4 regions of the Methylocystis heyeri genome follow, and region 4 is predicted to be linked to each of the others. Evidence: predicted binding sites of a transcription regulator. Region 4 holds the regulator's gene; each other region holds the start of a gene.
The links. The regulator LexA, encoded in region 4, represses DNA repair genes until DNA is damaged. The targets are predictions, from matches to a motif close to TGTTCNNNNTGTGTTCNG.
Positions count from the first base shown of each region.

Region 1 (7,394 bases), 1.4 Mb from region 4:
CGCGCGGCGCGCCGTCGCGACCACCGTCACGCTCTGCGTCGTCATCGCCGGAATCTTCCTGTCCTTTTCGCGCGGCTCCTGGGGAGCGACGATCTTCTCTGTAAGCTTCATGGCGATCTCGGCTTACGCCACCTCGGACGACAGGCGGCTGAAACGACGCATAGCTACGGCCGCCCTGACCGCCGTCGTCATAGGCGCTCTGGTGGTTCTGGCCCTGCTTTCCACGGAATCGACCCGCGCCTTGTTCCTGCAGCGCGCGACCGTCACTCAGGATTACGACGAGGGAGCGACCGGCCGTTTCGGCAACCAGGCGCGCTCCATTCCCATGCTGCTCGAACGTTTCTGGGGTTTCGGTCCCCTGCGCTTCCGCACGGTTTTCGATCTGGAGCCGCATAATTCCTACATCGGCGCCTTCGCCAACGACGGTTGGCTGGGCGGCTTCCTGTTCGTGCTGCTGGTGGGAACGACCGTCTTCGTCGGCGTTCGCTTGATGTTCGCCCCCTCTCCCTTCCGGCGCCATGCCCAGGTTTTCGTTCCGACGCTGATCGCCTTTTTCCTTCAGGCGTTTCAGATCGACATCGATCACTGGCGCCATGTGCTGATGATGCTCGGCGTGGTCTGGGGCCTCGAGGCGGGGCGGCAGAAATGGGAAGCGAGACGTGAATTGACATCGCGGGATGGCTCCAACCTCTCGGCCGAGGCCCTGAAATCGCCCATGCAAATCCGGTCCTGATCGCACAGGCTTTATGAAAACCAAAGATGAAATACGAAAGATCCAGGCCCTTGTAACTCGAACTGATTAAATTAAGGGCGCCATAAAGCCCAAAACATGATCACAGAATTCAAAACGAGCCGCCGCATATCTTGGCGCCGACCCGTTCTTCCGCTCATTCCTATTTCGACTATATAACGCTTTGGAACTGCGACGTAAACGCTTCTTGACCAGTGTCTCTCCCCCGATAGTATCGCGGCCCGGCTCGCCTCAGGCGGCATAAAAAACGACAAACGAGGGGTCGGGAATGATCAGGGAATTTCTTTACAAGGGCGAAACCTTCCGCGTGAACGCGCATGGCGCCGCCGGTCATGAGGAAGTCTTCATCATCCATATCGTCGACGGCGAGGAAATGGGCGAAATCTCCATCGACCGCATGACCGAGGAAAACGACCGCAGCGCGCCGATCGACGCCATTTGCGTCATGCTCTGCGACCAACTCATCGCCGCTGAGAACATCCATTGCGCCGAGCCTGACGCGGGCTTCGCCTGGGTCGAGGGCAAGCGCCTGCGCGACGTGCTTCCAAGCAACGAAACCGCAGACGCGCATTGAGCGCAAGGATTCGCAAAGCGCTTGAATTTTCTTCGTCGGCGCCGCGAGCGTGAAAAGCTCCGGCGCCGACGCGCTTTAGAAGCGGCGACGCCAACCCGCTATTTTCCCTTGCGACCTCCCTTGACGGCCGCTTTTCCTCCCTGCTCCGCCGCGGGCCTCCGCGCCATCGCCTCGCCGAGATAGCGCCCGGTGTGGCTGCGCTTTTCCTTCACGATTTCCGCGGGGGGGCCCGCAGCGACGATCTCGCCGCCGCCGTCGCCGCCTTCCGGACCGAGGTCGATCACCCAATCCGCGGTCTTGATGACTTCCAGATTGTGCTCGATGACGACGACGCTGTTGCCCTGCGCGACCAGCTCGTGCAGCACCTCGAGGAGCTTTGCCACATCGTGGAAATGCAATCCCGTGGTCGGCTCGTCGAGAATATAGAGGGTGCGTCCGGTGGATCGGCGCGCAAGCTCCTTGGCGAGCTTGACCCGTTGCGCCTCGCCGCCCGAGAGCGTCGTCGCCTGCTGGCCGACCCTCACATATTCCAGTCCGACGCGCTTCAACGTCTCCAGCCGGTCGCGGATCGCCGGCGCAGCCTTGAACAGTTCCGCCGCTTCCTCCACCGTCATGTCGAGCACGTCGGCGATGGATTTTTCCCGGTATTTCACTTCCAGCGTCTCGCGATCGTAACGCTTGCCCTTGCAGACGTCGCAGGTCACGTAAACGTCCGGCAGGAAGTGCATCTCTATCTTGATGACGCCGTCGCCCTGGCAGGCCTCGCAACGCCCGCCTTTGATGTTGAAGGAGAAACGCCCCGGCGCATAGCCGCGCGCCTTGGCCTCCGGCAGGCCGGCGAACCATTCGCGTATCGGCGTGAAGGCGCCGGTGTAGGTCGCCGGATTGGAGCGCGGCGTGCGCCCGATCGGGGATTGATCGATGTCGATGATCTTGTCGATCTGTTCGAGGCCCTCGATGCGCTCGAAGGGCGCCGGCTGCTCGTGAGCGCCGTTCAGTTTCTTGGCGACGGCCTTGTACAGGGTTTCGATGATGAGCGTCGATTTGCCTCCGCCCGAAACTCCGGTGATGCAGGTGAACAGGCCGAGCGGGATATGGGCGTCGACATTCTTGAGGTTGTTGCCGCGGGCGCCGAACAGATTCAGCCATCTGCCCGGTTCGGGCTTGCGCAGCTTGTGCGCCAGCCTGACCTGACGCGCGCCGGTCAGATACTGCCCGGTGAGCGAGTTGGGGTCCGCCATGATCTCGGCCGGCGTTCCCTGGGCGATGATCCTGCCGCCGTGAATGCCGGCGCCCGGCCCGACGTCGACGACATGATCGGCGGCCAATATGGCGTCTTCGTCGTGCTCCACGACGATGACGCTGTTGCCGAGATCGCGAAGCCTGCGCAATGTGTCGAGCAACCGGTCGTTGTCGCGCTGGTGCAGGCCGATCGAGGGTTCGTCGAGCACATAGAGCACGCCGGTCAGCCCCGAGCCGATCTGCGACGCGAGCCGGATGCGCTGGCTTTCCCCGCCGGACAGAGAGCCTGAATTGCGGGACAGAGTGAGATAATCAAGCCCGACGTCGACCAGGAAAACCAGACGGTCCCGGATTTCCTTCAATATGCGATAGGCGATCTCGTTCTGTTTCTTGGTGAGGGCCGCGGGCAGCGCGGAAAACCACTCCAGCGCGGCGCGCACCGAAAGCTCCGACACCTCGCCGATGTGCTTGTGGGCGATTTTCACCGCCAGAGCCTCGGGCTTCAAACGAAAACCGTTGCAGGCCCGGCAGGGCGTCGCCGACATGAAGCGGGCGATGTCCTCGCGCGAGGCGTCGCTGTCCGTCTCCAGATAACGGCGCTCCAGATTGGGAATGACGCCCTCGAACGGCTTCTTGACGTCATAGTTGCGAAAACCGTCTTCGTAGGAGAAGCGGATTTCCTCATTGCCCGATCCGAGCAGGATCACGCGCTGGGCCGCCGCCGGCAGCGCCTCGAACGCCGTCTCCAGGCGGAATTTGTAGTGGCGCCCCAAAGCTTCGAGAGTTTGCATGTAATAGGGCGAAGATGATTTCGCCCAGGGCGCGATCGCTCCCTTGCGCAGGGTCAGCCCAGGGTCGGGCACGACGAGGTCGGGATCGATCTTCTGTTCGTGCCCGATCCCCCCGCATTTGGGGCAGGCGCCGAAAGGATTGTTGAACGAGAACAGCCGCGGCTCGATTTCGGGTATCGTGAAACCGGATGTCGGGCAGGCGAATTTCGAAGAAAACATGATATGCGCAGGCGCGTAATGCGAGGCGACGCGCAGGCTGGCCGCCGTCACCGGAACATCCGCAGCGGCGGTCGCCGCGGAGCCGTCGGCGAATTCGGCCACCGCCAGCCCCTGGGACAGCTCCAGGGCGGTCTCGAAACTATCCGCGAGGCGCGAGGCGAGATCGGGGCGCACGACGATGCGGTCGACCACGACGTCGATGTCGTGCTTGAGCTTTTTGTCGAGCGCCGGAACATCCACGATCTCGTAATAGACGCCGTCGACCTTGAGCCGCTGGAACCCGCGCCTCGTATATTCGGCGATTTCCTTTTTGTATTCGCCTTTGCGTCCGCGCACGACCGGCGCCAGCAGGTAGAGCCGCGTCCCCTGCGGCAAGGCGAGCACCCGGTCGACCATCTGGGAGACGGTCTGACTCTCGATCGGCAGGCCGGTGGCGGGAGAAAAAGGCGTTCCGACGCGCGCCCACAGGAGACGCATGTAATCGTGGATTTCCGTCACCGTTCCCACGGTCGAGCGCGGGTTTTTCGAGGTGGTTTTCTGCTCTATCGATATGGCCGGGGAGAGCCCGTCGATCTGGTCGACGTCCGGCTTCTGCATCATCTCGAGAAACTGCCGCGCATAGGCGGAGAGCGACTCGACATAGCGCCGCTGTCCTTCGGCATAGATGGTGTCGAAGGCGAGGGAAGATTTGCCCGAACCCGAAAGCCCCGTGAACACCACGAGCTCGTCGCGCGGAATCACGAGATCGACGTTTTTGAGGTTATGCTCGCGCGCGCCGCGGATGGAGATGGTCCTCGACTCGCCCGGCGCTGTCTTCGCCGCAGGCGGAGAGGTCTCGAGGCCGGTCTTTTTTGCAGCGGTGTTCGCCATGGGAAGGGTCGAACCTTTATGGGGGGATCGCGCGTTTTGACGGTGCGGAGCGCATTCTTGCCGCAAAAGCGCTCGGCCTGTGCGAAATGCGTTCCAGCTTTTTCCATGCCACGAGCCGAAGCGCTAATCCACAGGAAGGCGCAGGGATCACAAACGAGTTGAGCTTCCGGCGCCGGAGCGGCTTGCATCGAAGCGGCGGGAGCGCTAGAACATAAACAGAACGACAGCTATATGCAAACCATCTGTGGACAACCCTCGCGCCAGACCGCGCGCGCGCGCGCCTTGGGCTAGTGTGCCGACGAAAGCGTAGTGGAGAATAGTTATGGCGGGCAGCGTCAACAAGGTAATCCTGGTCGGCAATCTGGGCCGCGATCCCGAGGTGCGCACGCTCCCCTCGGGCGATCGCGTGGTTTCCTTTTCCCTGGCCACGACCGAATCCTGGCGGGACAAGAACACCGGCGAGAGAAAAGACCGCACCGAGTGGCACAATATCTCGATATTCAACGAGAACCTCGGCCGCATCGCCGAGCAATATTGCCGCAAGGGATCGAAGATATATCTCGAAGGGCAGCTGGCGACGCGCGAATACACCGACAAGGACGGCAATCAGCGCAAGGTCACGGACATCGTGCTGCAGCGCTTCCGCGGAGAACTGACCCTGCTCGACAGCAAGGGCGGGCGCGACGGAGACTATGACTCCCAGAGCTTCGGCGGAAGAGAGAGCGGCGGCAGCTTCGGGCGGTCTTCGCCGATGGAAAGATCCGGCTCCGAACGCCGGCAGCCCCCGGCCGGCGGCGGGCGCTTGTCCGACCAGCTCGACGACGACATTCCGTTCTAAAAACATGCGGAGCGGTTTTTGGAAAAGAACATGCTCCATCAATGAGATTTGGAGCGCGTTCGATTCCGTTTGAGCCGGATGCGCCTCGAGGTTGGACCCGGCAGGTTCGAACGAAGGGCGGAGCCGCGCAAGGAAGCCGACAAGTGACAGCCACCGTTGCGAACGCCTGGTATCGCCTCCCGCGCATTTGCGCGGCGGCGTTTCTGCTGATGGCCGGCGCGCCGGCCCAGGCGGCGGGTCCCGCGGCCGCGGAAACAACCGCCGCCCCGGATTTCTGGGACCCCGCCCACATTGCGCAGAAGCCCGACCTGCACGGCCTCAGGCAGTTGCGCTTCGTGACCGAAGACGATTATCCGCCGTTCAATTTCGCTCTGCCCGACGGGCGGCTGACGGGCTTCAACGTCGAACTCGCCAAGGCGATCTGCGAGGAACTCGACCTCGGCTGCACCATCCAGCGCCGGCGCTGGGACCTGCTGTTGCCGTCGCTCGAAGACGGCGGCGCCGACGCGGCGATCGCCTCGCTGGCGATCACGCCGGAACATAGCGCCGTCGCCGATTTCACTGCGCCCTATTATGTCACGCCGGGGCGGTTCGCCATGCGCGTCGACACCACTTTGACGACCGCCTCGCCGGAGGCCCTGCAGGATCGGCTGATCGCGGTCGTCGCGGGCTCGAAGCACGAAGCCTATCTGAATGCCTTCTTTCCCAAGGCGAAACTGTCGCCCTTCGAGAACGAGGATCTGGCCCGCGCGGCCCTCAAGTCCGGGCGCGTCAACGCGCTTTTCGGCGACGCCATATCCTTGTCCTATTGGTTGAACGGCGCCGAAGCCGCGGGATGCTGCGCCTTCAAGGGCGGCCCTTATGTCGACGCCCGCTTTTTCGGGGAGGGAGCAGGGATCGCCGTCAAGAAGGGAGCCAAATCCCTGCGCCTCGCCCTGGATTACGCGCTGGCCCGCCTGGCCGAACGAGGCGCCTACGCCGAGCTCTACCTGAAATATTTCCCCGTCAGTCCGTTTTAGGCTCTGCGGCCGGAGCCCGCGGCTCCGGCTGGAATTTTTCGCTCGCCGGCTCGAGACGCGCTCACAACAGCCGCGCGATTTCCTTATGGGCCCTGTCGATCGCGGCCTGGAGACGCTTCAGGGCGAACTCCGTCTCCGGAGCGCCGGCCCGCACTGCGATCTCATAGGCGTCCGCAGCTTCGCCGAGCTCGAATGCCCCGATCGCCCTCGCCGATCCCTTGAGCGTATGCGCCAGATCGCCGCGCTGCCCGCTCTCGCCCGGAGCGGCGGGCAAAGCGAGCCTTGCGGCGAATTGCAGGGCCTGCCGGTCGAACAATATCAGGAGTTCGTTCTCGAGCTCGCTGTCCCCGAGGGTTTGCCGCGAGAGATGGACGAGATCGATCACGGGGCTGCCCGTGCGCTCCTTTCCCGCCCTCTCGACGGCCTGGACTTCTATCTGCTCAGCGGCGAAGAATTTTCCCATGGCGATCTCCAATGCGTCGCATGGACGCCTGCCGGACGGCTTTCGGCGCCGAACCAAAAGCGGGCGTCGCGAACGGCGGATTAACCAAACTCTACTACAGGAGTCCGGCGACATTCTTTGCGCCTGATTCTTTAGCTACTTCACGCAGCCCGACGACCGAGTGCGAAGGCCTCGTTAACGACGTTTATGTTTCGAAAGAGGGCGCTGGTTTCAATTGTGTATGAAGGGCTGTAAGATTTGGTTAATTTTTGACGTCGCGCGAGTGAGATAGAGTGAGCGGGCTCTTTTGGACTCGCGCTCGGAGTAAGGTGCAATGGCGATATCGGGCAAGATCCAGGATGCGGCCGCCGCGGCTTTATCGGCGATCGAAGAGGCGTTGGATCTCAACAAGCCGGACTCCGCGGCGGAGCAATCCGGCGCCGGCAAATCCCCGGAGCCGACCAAATCGCCGGTCAATATCGCGGCTGCGATGAGCGGAGTCGTCCCGGAGCCCAAAGCCGGGCCTGCGGACGAGCCCGCCAAGGACTCGAGCAACCCCACGCTCAATCTGCAATTGCCGCCGCGCCTCAAGCCCAGCGAAAAAACCGTGAAGAAAGAACCGCGCGAGCCTTTGCTGGAGACCCGCCC
Region 1 is NZ_CP046052.1:4,181,089-4,188,482, reverse strand. Features, by position in the region: gene H2LOC_RS18825 (O-antigen ligase family protein) at 1-733, shown strand, start outside; gene H2LOC_RS18820 (hypothetical protein) at 1,020-1,325, shown strand; gene uvrA (excinuclease ABC subunit UvrA) at 1,424-4,447, opposite strand; gene ssb (single-stranded DNA-binding protein) at 4,770-5,285, shown strand; gene H2LOC_RS18805 (transporter substrate-binding domain-containing protein) at 5,429-6,304, shown strand; gene H2LOC_RS18800 (Hpt domain-containing protein) at 6,366-6,767, opposite strand; gene H2LOC_RS18795 (apolipoprotein A-IV repeat region-like domain-containing protein) at 7,081-7,394, shown strand, end outside.
Region 1: a site for LexA is predicted at 4,653-4,670, ahead of uvrA (excinuclease ABC subunit UvrA). Genes of this name have one in related genera too.

Region 2 (7,394 bases), 1.3 Mb from region 4:
AAGCGGCACTTCCTCTTCTACCTTCGTGATAGCACGTTCGAATGCTTCGCTGCTGAATGGCGGTTTGAGCGCGGGCCCCCCGTCGCATGACCCGCCCTCGCGGCCTTCTCCTTCATGGGTTCACAACCTAGGCCTGCCGTTGCAGCGGAGCTTGAGCCCCCTCCTCGCCGGAAAAAGGCGAAACCAGCCGCACGCGCTGGCCGAGATAGGCGTCGACCTGATTGAAGGTCGTCTCTCTGATGTCCCGGCGGTCGGCGAGGGCGCGGTACCATCGCGCCGTCCATTCCACCGTCTCTCCGAAATCGAGCAGGGGCGACCAGCCCAGAAGCTCGCGCGCCCTGGCGGTGTCGAGCCTGAGAAGATTGGCCTCGTGGGGATGCTCGCCCTTGTCCTGAGTCCAGCGGGCGCTGGAATCGAAAGCCTCGATGAAGCGGGTCACGAGCGCCTCGACGCTCTGTTCGCTCGCCGGGCCCGGGCCGAAGTTCCAGCCGCCGTCGATCCGCTTCGAATCGTCGAGCGCGGCTTCGACCAGCATGAGATAGCCGGTCAGCGGCTCGAGAACATGTTGCCAGGGGCGTACAGCCCGGGGATTTCGCAAATGTAGCGCATGATCCGAGACAAAGGCGCGGAAAGCGTCGGGGATGATTCTATCCACGGCGAAATCGCCGCCGCCGACCACGTTTCCCGCCCTCGCGGTGACGATCCGGGCCGCTCCGGCCCCGGCGAAGAAGCTGCTGCGAAAAGCGCTGGCGACGAGTTCCGCGCAGGCCTTGCTGTTGGAATAGGGATCATGTCCGCCGAGGGCGTCGGTCTCGCGGTATCCCCAGACCCAGTCCTTGTTCTCGTAGCATTTGTCGGTCGTGACCACGAGCACGGCGCGCACGCCCGGGGTCGCACGCGCCGCTTCCAGCACATTCACCGTGCCCATCACATTGGTGGCGTAGGTCGCGACAGGGTCTTCATAGGAGGCGCGAACCAGCGGCTGCGCCGCCATGTGAATGACGATTTCCGGCGCGGAGGCGGACATGGCGGCGCGCAAGGACGCAAGATCGCGAATGTCGCCGCGAATGTCGTCGATGACGTCGCCGACGCGCGCGAGATCGAACAGATTGGGCGCAGTCGGCGGCTCCAGCGCATAGCCGGTCGCCTGCGCGTTGAGCCGCGCCAGCATCAGGGCGAGCCATGACCCCTTGAACCCCGTGTGGCCGGTGACGAAGACGCGTTTATTGCGCCAGAACGATGACGAGATCACCAGATTTTCCACTTCGCTCGGCCCGAGGACCATTCTTCTTCGAGAAAGATTTTGTCGCGCAGCGTATCCATCGGATACCAGAAGCCGTCGTGCACGAAGGCCCGCAGCTCGCCCATTCTGGCGAGTTCGTTGAGCGGACCGCGCTCCCACACGACCGAGTCGCCTTCGATCAGTTCGGCGACCTTGGGCGACAGCAAAAAGAAGCCGCCATTGACCCATCCGCTCTCCGCGATGGGTTTTTCTGCAAAGGCGGTGACGCTGTCGTAGTCGAGGGTCATGGAGCCGAAACGCATCGCCGGCCGGACCGCGGCGACGGTCGCGAGCTTCCCATGCGACTTGTGAAAGGCGAGTTCTGCGGTCAGATCGATGTCGGAGACGCCGTCGCCATAGGTCAGCGCGAAGACTTCCTCGTTTGCGACATGCTCGATGACGCGCTTCAGGCGTCCGCCGGTCTGGGTATTGTCGCCGGTGTCGACGAGCGTGACGCGCCAGGGCTCCGCATTTTCGCGATGAACCTCCATAGCGCGCGTGCGCATGTCGAAGGTCACATCCGACATATGCAGGAAATAGTTGGAGAAGAACTCCTTTATATAATAGCCCTTATAGCCGAGGCAGAGCACGAATTCATTGAAGCCGTGAGCCGAATAGGTCTTCATGATGTGCCACAGAATCGGCCTGCCGCCGATCTCGACCATAGGCTTCGGACGCACCGAGGTTTCCTCGGCGAGCCTCGTTCCCAGTCCGCCTGTCAGAATGACTACCTTCATCGCCCGTGTTCTTCAAAAGCTCTCGCAAGGGCCGTGCGGAGCGGGGCTCCGCTGAGCGCCGCGCGCCCGGACCGACGACTGGATTCTTTCATTCGATAATGAGCGGAAACCGGTTAATGCTTCGCTTAACGCTCCGGCGCAGACCGCACAGATCATTAACAATCCCGGTCATTAAATCCGCTCATCTCGGAGCGAGCGCGATCAATCCGGCGCCGAGCAAGCAAAGACAGGCCCCCGCGAGATCATAGGCGTCGGGGCGAGCGCCTTCCACGGCCCAGAGCCAGAACAGGGAGAGCGCTATATAGACGCCGCCATAGGCGGCGAAGGCCCGGCCGGCCAGAGCGGAGTCGACCCGCGCAAGGGCCATGGCGAATATGGCGAGACTGACGAGGCCGGGCTCCATCCAGAGCGCGGAGCGGCCGAGCCGCAGCCAGACCCAGAAGCACCAGCAGCCGGCTATCTCGCAGCAGCCCGCGACCAGAAAATAGAAAAAGCTCATTTCGACGCCTCCCGTGACGCCCGTTAACCTTTGTGATCCGCGCCAGCGCCGCAGCGCGCCCGCCGTCGAACCAAATCCTGCGCCAGATCTTTCACGCCGGCGGCCCAGGCGTCCGGAGACGGGGCGCATTCTCGCGCGTAATCGGCTCCGTAACGGTTAATCCTGTGGCTGCGCGAGACCGCCGCGCACGGCGGCGCGATCCCTATCTGGCCCAGTTCGAAACGCAGCGGTAAAAAGCGCCGGCGGCGAACGTCGGGAGCGACGGCAGGCGCAAGGTCGGCCAGCCTCCAGCTTTGGGGGATTGGTCCCGCTCGGGCGCAAGATATCGAGAGAACAACCGGCCAACGGGACGAATTCCGTGATTCGGGCGGGTTATGTTCTCCTTTGGCCCCGAAGATTAACCGCGAGGCCGGAATCCTGCGCGGCCGGGTTAAGCCCTCGGCGAAACCCGGCTTTGAAACCGGCGTCCCGATTTCGAACGCCGCATTAACCCTCTCGCATCTTTCCGGCGCCCGGCCGCATCCAGATCTTGCGGCGCGAACGCCTCGCTCCGCAAGTTTTAGTCGGAACGCACGGCCAACAGTCGCCGAGCAGCGATTCGTGCCGGCTTCGTTCATGCTTCCGCCATAGGGTTAATCCAGACCTTAAAAAAGGCGTGCTTGACATTAACGAGCCGCCTCGAAAGCTTCGCTCGATCCGCTTTTTTTGCGCAGAGCGCTGCAACGCCTATATGTGGTGTTTCGCTATGGCTGTCGTCATCATATGGCGGGAACGGAAAGAGGACTCGGGAGAGGTCGGCGATTCGGGCGCGATTCGTTCCCAGCTTGTTCGAAAAGTAAAATCGCACTGCTGCAAAAGTTCCTTTATGAAACAAAACTACGCAAGTTGGCCGCGACTGCCCGGGTTTCGTTCGGGCTCCGCGCGGGTTTGAAGAGTTCGGCGCCGGGGTAGCGGGTGACAGAACAGGCGGAGAGGCGGCGGACGCAGCCTGAGACGATGGGTGAGCTGCTCGGCGAGCAGGCGGCTCGAATCCGGCCTTATCCGGGGCGGGCCGATGCGCGGCTCGCCGGAGTCTGCGCGTTGCTCGGGCCGACCAACACCGGCAAGACCCACCACGCCATCGAGCGCATGCTGTCTTTCCCCAGCGGAATGATCGGCCTTCCGCTCAGGCTGCTGGCGCGCGAGGTTTATAATCGCGTGGTTCAGCGCATCGGGGCCGACAATGTGGCGCTCGTGACTGGCGAGGAGAAGATCAAGCCGCGGGCTCCCCGCTACTGGATCGCGACCGTGGAGGCGATGCCCCGCGACGTCGACGTGGATTTCATCGCCATAGACGAGGTGCAGCTCGCGGCCGATCTCGACCGCGGCCATGTCTTCACAGACCGGCTGTTGCGATGGCGCGGGCGCCAGGAAACCCTGCTCATCGGCGCCAGCACGATGGCGCCGCTGATCGAGGCCTTCATGCCCGGCGCGCCGATTTTCTCGCGGCCGCGGCTTTCGCGCCTCTCCTACGCCGGTCACCGCAAGATTTCGCGGCTGCCGCCCAGAAGCGCCATCGTCGCCTTTTCGGCCGAAGAGGTCTATGCGATCGCCGAATGGATCAAGCGCCAGAAAGGCGGCGCCGCGGTGGTCATCGGCGCCCTGAGCCCGAGGACGCGCAACGCCCAGGTCGATCTCTACCAGAACGGGGACGTCGATTATCTCGTCGCCACCGACGCCATCGGCATGGGGCTCAATCTCGACGTCGACCATATCGCCTTCGCCTCGGACCGCAAATTCGACGGCTGGCGCTTCCGTCGCCTCACCAGCGCCGAGTTAGGCCAGATCGCCGGGCGCGCCGGCCGGCACATGAACGACGGCACCTTCGGCGGCGCCGGGCGCTGTCCGCCTTTCGACGAAGACCTGATCGAGGCTCTCGAGGATCACCGCTTCGATCCGGTCACGACCCTGCAGTGGCGCAATCCAGACCTCGATTTTTCCACTCCCCGGGATCTCGCCGCCTCTCTTGACGTCTCGCCCGACGATCCCTGCCTCGTCCGCGCCCCGGTTCAGGAGGATCAGCTCGCGCTCGAAGCCCTGATGCGGGACGAGGACGTCCGCCGCAACGCCAGGGCGCCCGCCGACGTAGCCCGCCTGTGGGAAGCCTGCCAGATTCCCGATTACCGCAAGTCTTCCCCGGCCGCGCACGCCGAGCTCGCGGGCTCGATCTTCGGCTTTATCGTCAGGCGCGGCAGGATTCCGGAGGACTGGATGGCGCGCCAGCTCGCCGTGATGGACCGCGTCGACGGCGACATCTCTACCCTTGCCAATCGGCTCGCGCAGGTGCGAACATGGAGCTTCGTCGCCAATCGATCCGGCTGGCTCGAAAATTCCAGCCATTGGCAGAGCGTCGCTCGTCAGGTAGAGGACAGGATATCTGACGCGCTGCATGAACGTCTCACCCAGCGCTTTGTCGATCGCCGCACCAGCGTGCTGATGCGCCGCCTCAGAGAGAATGCAATGCTCGAAGCCGAAATAACCGCCTCTGGCGACGTCGTTGTCGAAGGTCAGCATGTGGGCTCCTTGCAGGGCTTCCGCTTTACAGCCGATCCGGCGGCCGCCGGCGAAGCGGCCAAGGCGCTGAACGCCGCCGCGCAAAAGGCCCTGGCCGGGGAATTCGACGCTCGCGCCACCCGCGTCTTCGACGCGGTGGACGACGCTTTCGTGCTCGGCAACGACGGAACGATCCGCTGGCTCGGGGAGCCAGTGGGCAAGATCGCCGAAGGACCCGGGGTTTTGAAGCCCACGGTTCATGTGCTCGCCGACGAGCAGCTCACCGGCGCGGTCCTCGACAAGGTCAAGCAGCGCCTGGAGCTGTGGCTGGCGCAGAGGGTCAAGAAGCTCCTCGGGCCGCTAGAGCAGCTCGAAGCCGGCGAAGGCCTGACCGGCGCCCCGCGCGGCGTCGCCTTCCAGATCGCGGAAGAGCTGGGCGTGCTGGAACGCAGCCGCGTGGCGAAGGAAGTAAAGAACTTCACCCAGGAGGAGCGCGCCGCCCTGCGCAAGCTCGGCGTGCGTTTCGGCGCCTATCATCTCTATCTGCCGTTGCTGCTGAAGCCGGCGCCGCGTTCGCTCGCCGCGCTGCTCTGGGCGCTTCGCCACGGTGGTCTCGACAGCGCCAAGGGGCTGGAGGAAGCGCCTCATCTCGCCGCCTCGGGCAGAACCTCTTTCGCCGCCGACCCCTCCATCTCCAAAGGCTTCTATCGCGCCGCCGGCTACCGCGTCTGCGGCGAGCGGGTGGTCCGGGTCGATATTCTGGAGCGTCTGGCCGATCTGATTCGACCCGCCGTCTCCTACAGGCCGGGAACGAGCGTCGGCGAACCTCCGGCGGGGTCGGCGGACGCCGACGGCTTCGTCGTCACGGTAGCCATGACCTCCCTGACCGGATGTGCGGGCGAGGCTTTCGCCTCTATCCTGCGCTCCCTGGGCTATGTCTCGACGCAAAGGCCCGGGCCCGCGATAACGGTTCCGATCATTCCCGCCGCCGCGACCGAACCCGTCAGCCAGACCCCGACGGGGGAAGAGCCCGAGGCCGCCGCGCCTGCACCCGAATCCGCAGAAACGGCGAGCGCAGAATCCCCTGCCGAGCTTGCGCCGGCCGAACCCGTCGCTGCGGAAGCAGCGCCGCCTGCCGAGATCGTGGAGCCTGCCGTCGCGCCGCTGGAGATCGTGGAAGCGCCCGCCGTGGAAGCGTCGCAGCCCGCCGCCGAGGAGGCGGCCGCCCCCGCTGACGAGGCCGCCGTTTCCGAGGCGTCCTCCGGCGAAACGGCTGCGGCCGACGCCGCCCCCCAGACGATCGAGGTCTGGACCATGCAGCGTCATCCGGCCGTCGCCCCGCGCAGGCAAGAGGGCGGTCATCGTCGTCCGCGCCCGGAAAACGCAGGCGCCGCTCGTCCGCCGCGGCGGGATCATGCGCAAGGGGAGCGCAAGGAAGAAACCGCAGCAGCGCGGAGCCAGGAAAGCCGTCCGAGGCCGGAAGGCCAGAAGGGCGGGTCCCGGGGCGGCGGCCAGGCCGCCCAGGGGCCGCGTTCGGGAGCGCGAGGCGAATATCGAGGCAACAGGGACAACAGGGACGAGGGGCGGCGCGGCCGTCCGGGCGGTTCTTTTTCCGCGCCGGAGAAGCGGGAGCGCCAGCCCGATCCGGATTCGCCTTTCGCCAAGTTGCTTGCGCTGAAGGCCGAACTGGAGAAAAAAGGCAAGAACTGACCCGCCTGTCCCGGCGATTTATATGGGTTTGGGCCCGCCGCTCCCGCGGCGCGGCCAGAGAGATACTGCCTCTGTAATAGAGAGCGGCGACGGCCCGACGCCCGCCTGCCGGGCCTGGCCCTTGTGTTTCGCCCAAGATCATCGAAAGGCGACTTATGACCAAAATTCTACCCGTGATCATGTGCGGCGGCGCCGGAACCCGCGTCTGGCCCGAGTCCCGCGACACACTTCCCAAGCAGTTCATCACGCTGGTGGGCGAGCGGTCGACTTTCCAATCCACCATGCAGATGCTGTCCGATCCGGCCTTCGAGCGGCCGGTCGTCATCTCCAATGTCGATTACCGTTTCATGGTGACGGATCAGCTGCGCGAGATCAACGCCCAGGCGGATATCGTGCTCGAGCCTTCGCGGCGTGATTCGGCTGCGGCCGTGGCGGTCGCCGCCGGCCTTGCGGCGCGTCGCTCGCCAGACACCATTGTCGTCGTGCTTGCGGCCGACCATGTGGTGCGCAACCAGGCCGGTCTCGTCGACCTGTGCAAAAAGGCCGCCGTCGCCGCCAGGGAAGGCTATATCGTCACGCTCGGGATCAAGCCCGACTCGCCCGCGACGGGTTACGGCTATTTGCGGCCCGGCAA
Region 2 is NZ_CP046052.1:4,328,822-4,336,215, forward strand. Features, by position in the region: gene H2LOC_RS19505 (hypothetical protein) at 1-90, shown strand, start outside; gene rfbG (CDP-glucose 4,6-dehydratase) at 128-1,285, opposite strand; gene rfbF (glucose-1-phosphate cytidylyltransferase) at 1,249-2,019, opposite strand; gene H2LOC_RS19520 (YnfA family protein) at 2,201-2,518, opposite strand; gene H2LOC_RS19525 (helicase-related protein) at 3,515-6,760, shown strand; gene H2LOC_RS19530 (mannose-1-phosphate guanylyltransferase/mannose-6-phosphate isomerase) at 6,916-7,394, shown strand, end outside.
Region 2: a site for LexA is predicted at 3,333-3,350, ahead of H2LOC_RS19525 (helicase-related protein). Genes of this name have one in related genera too.

Region 3 (7,394 bases), on a different replicon from region 4:
CGTAGGCCGCGGTCGCGTCCCGTATCGGTTTCTCCGCTAGAGCCGCGTAATCGGCCTTGTCCAGATAGCCATAAAGCTTGTCCCGCCAAGCCGTGCGCGTGTCCTCGATCACCTGCAAGAAGTCACGGTTGGTCTTCAACGCGACCCAGTAAGAAGCCCAGATGTAGATCGCCGTCAGGGCGAAGACGACCGAGAAGCCTGCCTTGGCTCCCGCGATTTTCGTCGGGTCCAAACCGAAGCGGATGGCGGTGACCCCGAGCGCAATAGCGATGTCGCGCCATACGTTCGCTGAAAGATCCCTCGTCTGTTGCATCAGCTTTTGAATTTCGTCGCCAAGGGTCTTCCGCAGATCCGACAGCGACTTCAACGTCTCCTTGCTGCCGGTCTTGAGATGCGCCCTATAGGCGAGCTTGGCGGCGTCCAAGGACGGGAGAAGGCGAGCCCATACCCCGTCGAGATAGGGACGATCGTCGCGCCACTCACGTCCGAGTTCGTTCGTGAAAAGTGTATGACGAACTTCGATATCGGCACCTTCGAGGAAGACCCAACGCGCACAAGCTTGCAAAGCGACGAACTCGTCGTCGCTCACGTTACGTTCTTGCCCGTAGGCCAATCGCCGCGACGGGGTGCTCGCCAGAACGCATTGCGGGGTGTCGCCATCCATGAAGATTTCATTGGTAAGGCTTCGGCACAACGCGATTGACGCGGCTTCTTTCCACTCGTTTCGGAATTGCGATGACGATGGGGCACCGTCCTTTTCCAGCCATGGCTCGATTTCGGACGGCGCCATGAAGTTCGGCGCCAAGCACTTCACGAACCGACGAGGACTGCCTTCAATTCTCGGCGAACGGATCGGGGCCGACGTGGGACCGTCCGCCCATGTTTCGAAGGATATCGCTTCGGATGCGAACGGCCCTTCGAGCCCGGCGATACGCACTACGGAAACGCCGGCCAACGAGGTGGGGGTCTTCAACAAAGTGCGGAGTTGCTCGATGGCGAGAAGATGGACTGCGCCGTCATGGACGGGAAGCTTGATGAGGAAACGCAGCCGTTGGCCTACCGCATCGGTAAGTTGCCCGAGCGGGATCGCCCTGTCGTCCTCATCGAGGCATGTTATGTCGATGTCGCCCTCCTGCGCGCAGACGCTCATCGCCTTGCGCCAATGCGACAGGCGAGTTTCGTCGAACATTCCGCCGACGTCGAGGTTTCCACCGGCGACGTTGATGAAGAACCCATCAACGCCCCCCGCGGCCTCAACGGCGGCGGCGACTATCGTCTGGCTCTGCGTCATCGACTGTCACACCTGAGGTCGTGATCGTGATTTGCTCGCCGCCGCCGTCCATCGGAGTTCGACTGATCGTGTGGCCGGACGCCTCCTGGTCGAAAATAATTTGAACGCCCTCGTTCGTCCTGATCTGCCGCTTCCGAGGTCTCGGCACTGCGTTCGCGTTGACGGTGAACGATTCCTCGGACAGGCCCGCCCGGTCGAGCGATCTCCCCAGCGTCTTTCGGATGGGAGAACCTTCAGGTAGCGGGCCAAAGGCGGCGTTGACCAACGGTTCCAAGTTCTCGGGATCGAATGTGGGTTCTGACCGCAGGGCGTCAAAAATGCGTTCCATGCCGTTGCGGCGAACCGATTCCGGGAGGTCTTCCCGGTGCTTCCTGAACGTCTCCTTGAACGCTTCAGCCAGTTTCCCGCTCATGTCGTCGACGTTGTTGACGCGCTTGGCATACAGGAATTGCGCGAAGTAATCGGAGATGCCGTCCCTTTGGCTCCTGTCCCGCACGGCGATTTTTCCCACGCCGTCGTCGAAACGTATGAGGGCGACCTTTTGCATCGCCTCGGGCTTCTTGACGAAATTCTCGTTGAGGCGCTGGAGCTTGGCCTTGTTGTGGCCGTCTGAACGCGCCTCGATCTTGTAGTGGACGACGTCGTCGATGTCGTACTTGATCAAAGCGAATAGAGTGGTCTGTTGTCCCGCCCTGATCTGGAAAAGGAAGAATACGCCATTGCTCGCACTTGTGATGTGGCGACTATGGAAGTCCCGGGCCATCTCGCTTGAGGACTCTGCAAAAACCGCTGGATCGGCGAGAATTCGCTTCAAGGTGGCTTCTGTTGGAGATCTCTCTTTGAACTCGAACAGATTTCCGCCGAGCGCGATGCGGATGCGCCCCACGAAGAAGTCCGTATGTTCCGGCGGAGCGATCTCGTCCAAGATCTGGGGTTCCTCCACGTCGGGGCCGACGATATGGAAAATCATCCGTTCGATGGTGAGGTTGCCCTTTTCCTCGTCGGTAAGGAACGCCATTCCGAAAAGCCCCCATGTCGGTTGAACGCGCCGAAAAAATTCAATTCGAACACATGCACTCACCTTTGCGACCATCAGAGCATACCGGAAATTCTTGTGCCGACGAAATGCGCCACGGAAATCGCGAGGCCGTGGGCTCCTCCGACCCCTATCGCCATGTTAGAACATATAGCGAACGTGCGTCGCCTTGTCCATCTCCTGAGGCCCTCATGAGGTGTGAAGCTTGGAAAGGGGACGGGTCCGTGCTTGGGATCGGAAGTTCCCTCCCGCCCGGCTTTAACGGGTTTTGCTGATTTACGGCCTCCCGGAAGCCCCCGGTCGGCCTCACCCGTTTGCTTCTCGCCCCACGCCGCACCGTGTGGCGGGAGGGGTCTTTCACCCCTCGGAGTTGTCGGTAGTTGAGCATCTAACCCGGTGGGATTTTCCTTTCTGCTTAGAGAGTTAGAGGGCTGCGCTTGGCGCACCGACGGGTTTAGGGCTGCGAGAGAGGCTCGCGGCGCCCGTCGCGGAGACTCGCGATGTCACGTTCGGCTGCTCGCGCTCGTTCCGGTCAAGACCGAACGAGCCTTTATCAAGAAATCACCGACAAAATCGTCGCCGAGCTGGAAGCTGGCCGGGCGCCTTGGGTCCAGCCCTGGGGAACGGCGGCGGCGAAGGCGACCATCGCCATGCCGCGGAACGCATCGACCCATCGCAGGTATTCAGGAATCAATGTGCTGATCCTCTGGGGCGCCGTCATCGAACGCGGCTTCTCCACCCAGAGTTGGCTGACCTTCCGCCAGGCGCTCGGCCTCGGCGGCAATGTCAGGAAGGGTGAGCGCGGCACGACCGTCGTCTATGCCGACCGCTTCACGCCGGAGGACGAACGCCGCCGAGTGGAGCAGACTGGTGAAGAGCCTGGCGCGATCCCGTTCCTCAAACGCTTCACCGTCTTCAACACCGACCAATGCGAGGGCCTGCCAGAGGAGATAACCAAGGTCGCGCCCCCACCTCCGCCAGGCCTGATCGAGCCGCGGGCCGAGGCGTTGATCGCCGCCACCGGCGCGGATTTTCGCATCGGCGGCGCGCGCGCCTTCTACAGCCCGACGCACGACTTCATACAGGTGCCGCCTCCGCAAGCCTATTTCGAGCCGATCAACTGGCACCGGACGGCCTGCCACGAACTCGCGCATTGGGTTGGACACAAGTCTCGCCTCGCCCGCGACCTGTCCGGTTCCTATGGCTCGAAAGCCTATGCGCGCGAGGAGTTGATTGCGGAAATGGCGGGCGCCTTCGTATGCGCGTCGCTCGGCATCGTGCCGACCGTGCGCCACGCCGACTATCTCGGATCCTGGTTGACCGTGCTGCGCGAGGACGATCGCGCCATCGTCCGCGCCGCCAGCGCGGCATCGAAGGCGGCCGACTATCTGCTGGCGTTCCAGCCCGATCATGTCGAACCCGGCGCCGCCAAAGTGACGACCAGCGAGGTCGCGGCGGCGTGATGACGATTGCGCCCGTGTTTTCGGAAAGCTGCTTTTCCCGTTTCGGGCTCCTCTGGGTCCACGATCTCGAAGAGAGGGAGAGGAAGGCTTCAGTTTTTGTGACGGGTTTGGCGGAGAGAGAGGCTCTCCGCGCCCGTCACGGAGACTACCGAGATGGCTACAGCCGTTCAGAAGATCACGCTCAGCGCCTCGCGCGATATCCCGTTCAACAAGCTCGTTTTGTCGCAGTCGAACGTCCGGCGCGTAAAGGCCGGCGTCTCGATCGAGGAACTGGCGGAGGACATTGCCCGCCGCACACTCTTGCAGAGCCTCAACGTCCGGGCGGTCCTCGACGCCGAGGGCAAGGAAACCGGCATGTTCGAGATTCCGGCGGGCGGGCGCCGCTATCGGGCGCTTGAGTTGCTGGTCAAGCAGAAGCGCCTCGCCAAGACCGCGCCCGTTCCTTGCGTGGTGCGCGAAGGCGGCATCGCGGAGGAGGATTCGCTGGCGGAGAACGTCCAGCGCGTGGCGCTGCATCCGCTCGACCAATTTCGCGCCTTCCAGGCGTTGCGCGACAAAGGTCTCGGCGAGGAGGAAATCGCCGCGCGGTTCTTCGTCAGCCCGACCGTGGTGAAGCAGCGGCTGCGCCTCGCCGCCGTGTCCGAAAAACTGCTCGAAGTTTACGCCGAAGACGGCATGACGCTGGAGCAGCTCATGGCGTTCACGGTCAACGGCGATCACGCGCGCCAGGAACAGGTCTGGGAGGGATTGTCTCCTTCACACAACCGCGAGCCCTACTACATCCGCCGCCAGCTCACCGACGGCGCCGTCCGCGCCTCGGATCGGCGCGCGCGCTTCGTTGGGGTTGAAGCCTATGAGGCCGCCGGCGGCATGGTCATGCGCGATCTCTTTCAACATGACGAGGGCGGCTGGTTGCAGGATCCGGCGTTGCTCGATCGCCTGGCGATCGAAAAACTTCAGACCGAGGCCGAAGCCTTGCAGGCCGAAGGTTGGAAATGGATCTCTGTCGCGCCCGACTTCCCCTATGGCCACACCGCCGGTCTGCGCCGCCTTGTCGGCGCGACCGTGGAGCTCACCGAGGACGAGCGGGCGAGCTTTGACGCCCTGCAGGCCGAAAACGAGGCGCTCGAAGCGCAATATGCGAGAGCCGACGAATTGCCCGACGAAATCGACCAACGGCTCGGCGAAATCGAGACCGCGCTCGCGGCTTTCGATAACCGGCCCGTGACCTATGAGCAGGCCGAGATCGCCCGTGCCGGCGCCTTCGTCAGCATCGACGACGAAGGCGCTCTGCGCGTTGAGCGCGGCTTCGTCCGCCCCGAGGACGAAGCGCCGGTCGAATCCGTCACCGGCGGTGAAAGCGACACACCGCGGATCGCCGGCCCCGACAATGTGGTTCAGGGGACCGTCATCACGATCGGCGGCGCCCAAAATTCTGATGGCGACACGTCGGAGGAGGACGACGCCATCCGTCCGCTCTCGGATCGGCTCGTGACCGAACTCACAGCCGATCGCACCCTTGCGTTGCGAGATGCATTGGCCAATGAGCCGAACGTCGCCTTCCAGGCGGTGCTGCACGCGCTGTGCCTCTCGGCGTTCTATCGTGCCTCCAACAGCTGCCTGGAGATCACGGCGAAGAACTCCGGCTTCAGCGCGCAGGCGCCGGGGCTGGCGGAGACTGCCTCGGCCAGGGCCATCGACGCCCGGCACGAGCAATGGGCCACGCGATTGCCGGAGAATCCGGCCGATCTTTGGGACGCGCTGACGGCGTTCGAGCACGAAAATAAAGCGGCGCTGTTCGCTCATTGCGCCGCGCTCACCGTGAACGTGGTCAAAGAGCCGTGGAACCGGCGTCCGGACGCCTTCGCACATGGCGACCAGCTCGCCCGCGCCGTCGATCTCGACATGGCCGCCGCCGGCTGGCGGCCTACCGTCGAGAACTATCTCGGCCGGGTTCCGAAGGTTCGCATTATCGAAGCCGTGCGCGAGGCGAAGGGCGAGCATTCGGCGCGGCTCATCGAGCATCTGAAGAAAGCCGACATGGCGAGGGAGGCCGAGCGGCTGCTCGACGGCGCGGGCTGGCTGCCCGAGCCGCTGCGTGTCGCGCAGACCGGGATGGAGGCCGACGCGCCTACGGCTGAGGTTGGCGAGGCCGAGGCTCTGCCGGATTTCCTTGGCGAAGACGAAGACGACGCGCAACTCGAGGCCGAGGAAGAACAGCCGCACGCGGCCGCCGCAGCCGAATAACCCTCCAACCGCCGGGCGGCCAAAACCGTCCGGCGCACATTTCCCCATCCAATTCTATCCGAAAGCCCGGCCATCGCGCCGGGTTTTTGCATTTCTGAAGGACAGAACATGGCCGACTATCACTCGCCGACGGTCGTTCAACCGGCGATTTTGAACACCGACATGACGGCGCTCGAACGCCTGCTGTTGACGCACATCTTCGAGACTGCGGCGGACGGCGACGGACTCTATTTCTTCGCGGAGACGTCACCGCAGGATCATTTCGAGCTGCCGATCGAAACGATCCGCGCCGCGCTCGCCGCCTCGGACGGCGTTCCCAGCGAAGCCGTCGCATTCGTGCGCGAACAATTGAAAGAGGCGGGCGACGACGATGAGTACGTCGATCTCGATCTCAGCCAGACATCGTTCGAGTTCCTGTTTCAAGGCATCGTCAAGCGCTCGGCGACGCTCGATCACGTCACCATCGTCACGTCATTCACCTGCACAAAGATGCGCCCGGATGGATTTGGCGGCATGGCCGTGCTCGTCACCGCCGATGCGATCAAGGGCAAGAGCACCGAGGACATTCTCGGCGATTTTTTGGACGAGACCGAGCATGGTCCGCTCGCGACCGCGCCGGGCTTTGGCGTCCATGTCCTGCTGCGGCTTCACGAAGCGAAGGTTCGCGCGCAGATCGCCCAAATCATCGAGACCGACCAGACGCTGACGCCGATCGCCGCCGGTGCCGTCACGAACGCCGACATTCGCGCCGGCTGCATCAATGTGGCCGAGCGGACGAACCTTGCAGAGGAACAGGATGCGGCGGTTTTCAAGGCCGCCTTGGCCGCCATCCACGAAGCCGAGCAACGGCTCGCTCCGGCCAGCTGATCGCCGGAATTTTTTACCCATCAAGACGGCGCCCGCGTCGCCAACACGCGCCGTCTTCATCCTCCTCCAATTCTTCATCGACCCAATGCAAGGACACGCCGATGGGCTGGCTCTACATGCAATCCCTCAAGGGCCATTCAGGCCCGCGCCAATATCTCGACGCTCAGTTCACCTTCGAGCGTCCCGAGGCAACATCGAAAGTGCTACGGTCGGCGCTCGTCGGCATGCGCGTCTATTACGCCGCCGTGGAACAGATACGCACCGCGTCCGGCGAGCGCGAGGTCTGGGCGTTGATCTGTCTCGTCCGCTACAATCCGCGCGACCCGGAAGGCTACATCTTCGGCTACAAGGATATCGAAGAATCGATGGGGCCGCATGAATGCGATTGCCCCGAGACGATCCTCGATCTGCTGACGCCGACGGATCGCCCTTACGCACAGCAATGGCGGGCTCGCTGCCTCGTATCCGCCGCCGCCCGTCGCGCCAGGGC
Region 3 is NZ_CP046053.1:70,778-78,171, forward strand. Features, by position in the region: gene H2LOC_RS20875 (hypothetical protein) at 1-1,291, opposite strand, end outside; gene H2LOC_RS20880 (nucleoid-associated protein) at 1,254-2,309, opposite strand; gene H2LOC_RS20885 (ArdC family protein) at 2,828-3,790, shown strand; gene H2LOC_RS20890 (ParB/RepB/Spo0J family partition protein) at 3,944-6,037, shown strand; gene H2LOC_RS20895 (hypothetical protein) at 6,200-6,904, shown strand; gene H2LOC_RS20900 (DUF6927 domain-containing protein) at 7,006-7,394, shown strand, end outside.
Region 3: a site for LexA is predicted at 2,470-2,487, ahead of H2LOC_RS20880 (nucleoid-associated protein). Genes of this name have one in related genera too.

Region 4 (7,394 bases):
TTCGGCGCCTGGCGCACCCGCGCCAATCCGCGCTTTCATCTTCCTCTCCTGCTGCTCGCCTGCGTCTGTGGCGGGTTTTTCTCGGCGGTCTGGCGCGCGGCTCGGGTCGACGCGCCCATCGTCCCGCGCACCGGCGTCGGCCAGCTCACCGGCTATGTCGAGGAGCTCGATCTGCGCCGCGGCGGGGCGCGATTCGTTCTGCGCGTGGCCAGTGCTGAGGGGCTGCCCGGCGACGCGGCGCCTACGCGCGTCCGTCTGACGACGCGGGGCGAACCCGATTTCAAGGCGGGCGATTTCATCGCGCTCAAGGCGCGCCTGCTGCCGCCGGCTCACGCCTCGCTGCCCGGCTCCTACGACTTCGCCCGGGACGCATATTTCATGGGCATAGGCGCGGTCGGCAGCGCATTAGGGCGCATCGAGACCATGCCGCCGCCCGACCCCGCGCCCGTCTCGCTGCGTTTCGGCGCCGCCATCGACCGGGCGCGGAACGCCCTGGCGCTGAGGGTCTACAACGCCCTCGAGGGCGACGTCGGCGCCATCGCCGCCGCCATGGTCACGGGCAAGAGGGATTTCCTTTCCGAAAACGCCAAAGAGCTGATCAGGCGCGCGGGCATTTTCCATATCGTCACCATTTCCGGCGTCCAGATGTCGCTCGTCGCGGGAATTTTCTTCGTCGGCCTGCGCCGCATCCTGTCCCTGTCGCAGACGCTAGCGCTCCACTACCCGATCAAGAAATGGGCGGCGGCGCTCGCGATTGTGGGCGCAGCGGTCTACGACATCTTCACCGGCTCGCGGGTCGGCACGGAGCGCGCCCTGGTCATGACCCTCGCGATGCTCCTCGCCGTCCTGCTGGATCGCGCCGCCTTCTCGATGCGCAACCTCGCCTGGGCCGCATTCTTCGTGGTGATGTTCGAACCCGAGGCATTGCTGGGCGCGAGCTTCCAGCTCTCCTTCGCTGCGGTCGCCGCCCTGATCGCGGTCTATGAGGCGAAAGCCGATGTGCGCAATCTCGACCGCGAGCGCGCCGGCGACGTCTCCGTCCTTTCTCCGCGCCCTGCGCAGGAATACTGGCTCGCCCGGCTCAAACGCGGGCTGCTGCTCGGGCCCGGCGCCGCGTTGTTCGCCACCTTCTGCGCCACCTCCGCGACCGCCTCCTTCATGGCCAACGACTTCCATGAGATCAGCCCCTATGTGCTGGTCGGAAACCCGCTCACGCTCGCGATCATCGAATTTTTCGCGGTGCCGGCGGCTTTGCTCGGGGCGGCGCTCTACCCGCTCGGCCTCGACGGGCTGGTGTGGAGCTATCTCGGCCTCGGGATCGACCTCGTGGTCGCCATCGCAAAACTCATCGGCTCGGCGCCCGGCGCCAGCCTGCCGGTGAAAAGCTTCGCGCCCTGGGCGATCTTCCTGCTCGCCCTCGCTATGCTCTTCATGGTGCTCTGGCGCAGCTGGACGCTGCGCGCCTTCGCATTGCCGCTCGCTCTGCTCGGTCTCCTCGGCGCCTCCAGCGGCCCTGGGTTCGACCTCGCAGTGGCGCCGAGCGGAGAATCAGCGGCCGTGCGTCTGCCGGAAGGCGGCCTTGCGCTGCTGGGATCAAAACCCGGCGCCTTCGCGGCCGAGCAATGGCTGCGCGCCGACGCCGATTCTCGCGCGCCGGGTGACGCCCGCGGCGGCGTCTCCTGCGACAGCTACGGCTGCGTCGCCCGCGCCATCGACGGTAGATTCGTCGTCCTCGTCGAGAAGCGGGCTGCGTTGATCGAAGATTGCGCCAAGGCCGCAATTGTCGTGACGCCGCTCTATGCGCCTTCCGGGTGCGACGCGCCGGTCGTCATAGACCGCCGGAAACTCGAAGAAACCGGCGCGGTCGCCCTGCGCCTGAAGCCGTCGGGGGTCGAATGGTCGACGGGGCGAAGCCGCGGCGAGGATCGGCCATGGTCCAAACCGCCCCCGGGGCATAAGATTTTCACGCCGCCGCCCGAGCCCAATGCGGGCGGAGACGGGGAGGCAGCGGATTTCGAGGAGTAGGGAGTCTACCCGGGGCGTTATCCCCCCTTGACGTGACGGGGAGGGTCGCCGCGAAGCGGCGGGGTGGGGCGATTTCCACTGCAATTTACACTATTTAACCCCCACCCGACCCGGCTCCGCCGGGCCACCCTCCCCGCCGCAAGGGGGAGGGATGGGGAGCCCCACGTTCCATGGTGCTTCCCTTCATTCGGCGGGACCCCCAAACCTCAATAACGCCGCACCAGGCTGATCAGCTTGCCCTGGATGCGCACGCGGTCAGGACCGAAGATACGGGTCTCATAGGCCGGATTGGCCGCCTCCAGCGCAATCGAAGCCCCGCGCTTGCGCAGGCGCTTCAGCGTCGCTTCCTCGTCGTCGATCAGCGCGACGACGATGTCGCCGCTCTCGGCCTGGTCCTGTTTCTTGATGACGACCGTATCGCCGTCGAGGATGCCGGCCTCGATCATCGAGTCGCCGCGCACCTCGAGCGCGAAATGCTCGCCGTTCGAAAGCAGATCGGGCGGCAGGCTGATGGTGTGGCTGCGCGACTGGATCGCCGAAATCGGCGTGCCGGCGGCGATGCGTCCCATCACCGGAATCGCAACCTGCTGATTCTCGTTGTTCTCCTCGCGCTCCTGCAAAGGGCGCACGCGGCCGAGGCTGCCCTCGATGACATTGGGCGAGAATTTGCGCGCCCGGTTCGGCGCCGAAGGAGTGGAGGACTCTGGAAGGCGGAGCACCTCCAGGGCGCGGGCGCGGTTGGGCAGGCGGCGTATGAAACCGCGCTCCTCGAGTGCGAGGATCAGGCGATGGATGCCGGATTTGGAGCGCAGATCGAGCGCGTCCTTCATCTCGTCGAAGGAGGGAGGCACGCCGGTCTCTTTGAGGCGTTCGTTAATGAAACGCAGGAGATCGCTCTGCTTTCGCGTCAACATCGGCTTTTTGCCCCCGGGAGCGGCAGTCGGACCATTTTCGGGCTCCGCCGGGCGGAACTATGGCCGCCGCTCATAAACAAATCATGAACGCAAGCATAGACGTTCCTGCTGCGTTCCGCAACGCGCTTCAGTTGCTGGTATAGTTAAAATTGATCGGCGCGATCAGGCCGCGCGGCGGCGGGGGGAAAGGCGCGGCGCGGCGAACGCTCGCCACGGCGGCGGCGTCGAGATCGGGCAGGCCGCTGGATTTGTAGACGGAGACCCCGGTTAGATTGCCCTTGATGTCGACCCGGAAGAGGACCACCCCGTTTCCCTTGAGACGATTGGTCGTGACCCGCTCGGGCACATGCATGCCCGGCATGATCATGCCCCACAGAATGGAAAGATAGGTGGAGTTGGCCTTGCCGCCCGACACCGGCGAGGCCTTGGCCGCGCCGCTGAACATATATTGCGGGGCAGGGTCTGGGTCGGTCAATTGCTCGGCCAGGGATTTTGCGCCCTTTCGGGTCTCGGCCTGGGTTTGGGCGGTCGATTCGTTTTCTGGCGGCCGCTGCTGGTCGATGTCGGCCTGTTCGATCGTTTCGGCGTCGGGCCTGTCCTCGGCGTTTTTCAAGGCCGCGGTCTTGTCCGAGACCTCTCTGGCCGCTTCCTCGGTCTCGCTGGTCTGTTTTTGAGGCTCGGGCTTCTGCGCCGCCTGGGCGGTGCGCGGCGCCTTGCTTTGGGCCCTGGTCTCGGCGTCCTGCGCCTTTCGCTCGACGGTCTCCTTGTTCGGCGCCCGCGGCGCGTCGGTGGCGGGCTCTTCATAATAGGAGGACTGCTTGGGCTCGGGTTTCTGCTCCTCGGGCTTTGGTTCCGGCTTCGGCTGCTCCTCGGGCGGGGGCGGGGGCTCCGGCGCCGGCGGCTCGACGATCACCTCGACGGGAGTCTCCACGGCCTGCATGTCGCGCGGCGTGAGGATCGCGTCGAGAAGGACCAGCGCCGCCAGCACGGCGAGGTGGCAAAGAAGCACGACGCCCAGAATGGCGCCAAAGCGCCTGCGCGGCGGCTCCACGAACTGGGCCGGTTCGATCAGGCGCTGGAGGGCGTCGCTTTCAGAAGCCACGGCTAGACGGCTCCGCAGGACCGCGACGACCGATAAGAAAGAACTTTAACTTCAACAGAGATATTTTTTATAATCATAGTCTTATATCTCATAGCTGATGTTTCAGTTTAGCTTGAGAGCCGGCTCGCTCCGATCCCGGCGGGCTCGCGCGCCGGCCCTCAACCCTTCAGGCTGATCCGATCGTCCTGGCCGAAGTGACCGGGAACGAAGGCGTCGAAGGCCGCCCAGAACAGGCTTCTCAGCTCGTCCCGCTCCATCATGGCCTCGTGCCGGGCGCCGGGTATGTCGACCAGCGTCGCGATGTCGAGCCTCTGGGCGAAGCGCTCTATCGCGGGGGTCGAAACGATCTCGTCCCTGCCGCAGGTGATCAGCAGGGTGGGCGTCTTCCAGCGTCTCGGATAGTCGAGGTCGATAAAACGCGCCATCTGTCGGAAAGCGGCGTTGACCCAGCCTATGGTGGGATCGCCGATCCCGAGATTGGGCTCCCGGGCGAGCACGCCGGCGTTGCGGGTGAAGCGATCGCGATCCGACGTCAGCTTGTTGCCCTCGAAAGTGAGACAGAACACCGGCGGCTTGCCGGGCCCGGCGATCAGGTCCGGTTCGTCGCCGCCGAGCGAAAGCGTGGCTTCGCCGCCGCCGGGAATGAACATCGCGCCGAGCCCGAGCATGTCCAGTGTATTGGCGAATATCCGCGAGGCGACGGGAAAACGGAGCCCGTAGAGGTCGATCATCGGGGCGGTGACGACGAGGCGGGCGAATTGCGCGTCGCCGTCGTGGGCCTTCTCGAACAATATCGCCCCGCCCATGGAATGAGCGAGGGCGAACCAGGGCCGCGGACAGCCGAGCAGGCTCATCTTGAACAGAAAGGCGTCGAGGTCGCGCTGATATTGGGCGAAGTCGTCGATATGGCCCTTGCGCGCATTGGAGAGCTCGCGCTCAGAGCCGCCCTGGCCGCGCCAGTCCAGCGTCACGACCTCGAACCCGCGCAGCGTCAGGTCGTGGATGGTCTCGAAATATTTCTCGATGAATTCGGCGCGCCCCTGAAACAGCGCGACGGTTCCGCGCGGGGCCTGCTGGGGTGTGAAGCGCGCCATGCGCAGGACGGCGCCGTCGGCGGCGTTCAGGGGATAAAGCCTCGCCCCCGGAGGGATTGGATTATCCGGCGTAGCCACCAGTTCGATCATTCCTCGGCTCCGATTGGCAGCGGGCCCCCCGAGGCCCGCCTGCCTTTAAGGCGGGGCTCCTTCTACCACAGGCCGCGCGGAAATCGCTGCTCAAAGCCGAGGGCCTCTTGCAGGAGCAAAAAGGCTTCCCAAATCTTTTTTGCGCGGGCCGCAACGGACGCGCTTTCGGGCGGAGCCTCCCGGGGAATCCAGAGAGACCGTCCAGAAAACTCGATCATGTCGCTTCAAACGGAGGATATGCAATGCGCGCTTTCGATCTTTCCCCCCTGTTCCGCCAGACGGTTGGATTCGACCGCATGCTCGACACGCTGACCCAGAGCGGAGGCTTCGAGCCTGCGCCCAACTACCCGCCCTACAATATCGAGAGGACCGGCGAAAACGCCTATAAAATAACGCTCGCGGTCGCGGGCTTTCCCCGCGAGGACCTCTCTATCGAGACGCGGGAGAACACCCTGACCATCCGCGGCGCCCAGAAGCCGGCTCCGGCCGATTCGAGCCGCGAGTTCCTGCATCAGGGAATCGCGGCGAGAGCCTTCGAACGACGCTTCCAACTCGCCGACCATGTGGTTGTGACGGGGGCGGCTCTCGAGAACGGCCTGCTGCACGTCGAACTCGTGCGCGAGATACCGGAAGCCAAGAAGCCGCGCCGCATCGACATCGCGACGCCGAGAAACGCGGCTGCGCAAGCGTTCGAGGCGAAACCCGTCGAGGTGCAGGCGGCCTGATCTGCGTATTCATATAAGGAGAGGCGCCGAAAGGCGCCCTCCGCGACTGCGTCCAACCCCGTCCCGCGACGGGGTTTTCTCTTTTTATCGGGGCGCGGGGCCGCAGTTCCGGGCCTCCCGCGCGCGCGCGAAGGCGAATCGACTTGTTTTCCCGCCAAAAATCCGATTAGTCCCCCTCCGTTCCGCGCAAAAGCACGAATTTGGCCCAGCTTTCGGCTTGCTTGTGCGGCGTCTTTAAATCTGGCAAGAATATGCCCTCACGAATGGTCAGCCATTCTGACCATTCGGAGACGCAAGGCCCCGTCACGTCTGTCGCATGTTCGCTCGGAGCGGAGCGGCCAGCGATCTTCCGCCGCCGCAAAGCGGGACGGAAGGCGCCGCCCGCGAAAGCGCGGCCGTCACATGAACGGGGGAGAGGTTTTCGGCTTTTTCTTCGGGAGCGCCCGCAAAGGACGTGGCTTCCCGGAGGCGCCGCGCAAGATGCTTGGGGGTTGGGTCGGAGCATGGCTTTTGCAGATGAGCGCCGAGACGCCGGCCTCCGCATGGGAGACGCTGATATGACTGCTATCGACGGACGCGATCCGCTGTTGCCGAAGGCGGAGGGTCTTTACGACCCCGCGAAGGAGCACGACTCCTGCGGCGTCGGCTTCGTCGCCAATCTTCACAACGCCAAAAGCCACGAAATCGTGAAGATGGGCCTGCAGATCCTGCTGAATCTCGATCACCGCGGCGCGGTGGGCGCGGACCCCAAGCTCGGCGACGGCTGCGGCATTCTCGTCCAGATCCCGCATCAGTTCTTCTTCGAGGAGACGGTCAAGCTCGGAATCGCCCTTCCGGCGATGGGTGAATACGCCATCGGCCAGTTCTTCCTGCCGAGGGACCCCGACATCCGCGCCAAGGCGCGCGCCAGCGTCGAGAACGCGGTCAAGGCCGAGGGCCTCGTCGTCCTGGGCTGGCGCGATCTTCCGGTCGATTCGAGCGACCTCGGCGACGCCGTGCGCGCGGTCGAGCCGTTCCATGCGCAGATTTTCGTCGGCCGTGGTTCGGCCGTGGCGGACGAGACCGATTTCGAACGCCGCCTTTATCTGGCGCGCAAGGTCTCCTCCAATGAAATCTACGCCCTCGGACCGCAGGGCAGGGAGCATTATTCCGTCTCGATGTCCTCCCGCACCATCGTCTACAAGGGCATGGTGCTGGTGAGCCAGCTCGGCGAATACTTCCGCGACCTCAAGGACGAGCGCTTCATCTCGGCCCTGGCGCTGGTGCACCAGCGTTTTGCGACCAACACTTTCCCGTCCTGGCGCCTCGCGCATCCCTATCGTTTCGTCGCCCACAACGGCGAGATCAACACCCTGCGCGGCAATCTCAACTGGATGGCGGCGCGGCAGGCCTCGGTGGCCTCGCCGCTTTTCGGCGAAGGCATCACCAAGCTGTGGCCGATATC
Region 4 is NZ_CP046052.1:1,071,643-1,079,036, reverse strand. Features, by position in the region: gene H2LOC_RS04795 (ComEC/Rec2 family competence protein) at 1-2,025, shown strand, start outside; gene lexA (transcriptional repressor LexA) at 2,232-2,939, opposite strand; gene H2LOC_RS22060 (TonB family protein) at 3,067-3,291, opposite strand; partial or broken gene H2LOC_RS22055 (hypothetical protein) at 3,821-4,027, opposite strand; gene H2LOC_RS04780 (alpha/beta fold hydrolase) at 4,200-5,225, opposite strand; gene H2LOC_RS04775 (Hsp20 family protein) at 5,468-5,950, shown strand; gene gltB (glutamate synthase large subunit) at 6,508-7,394, shown strand, end outside.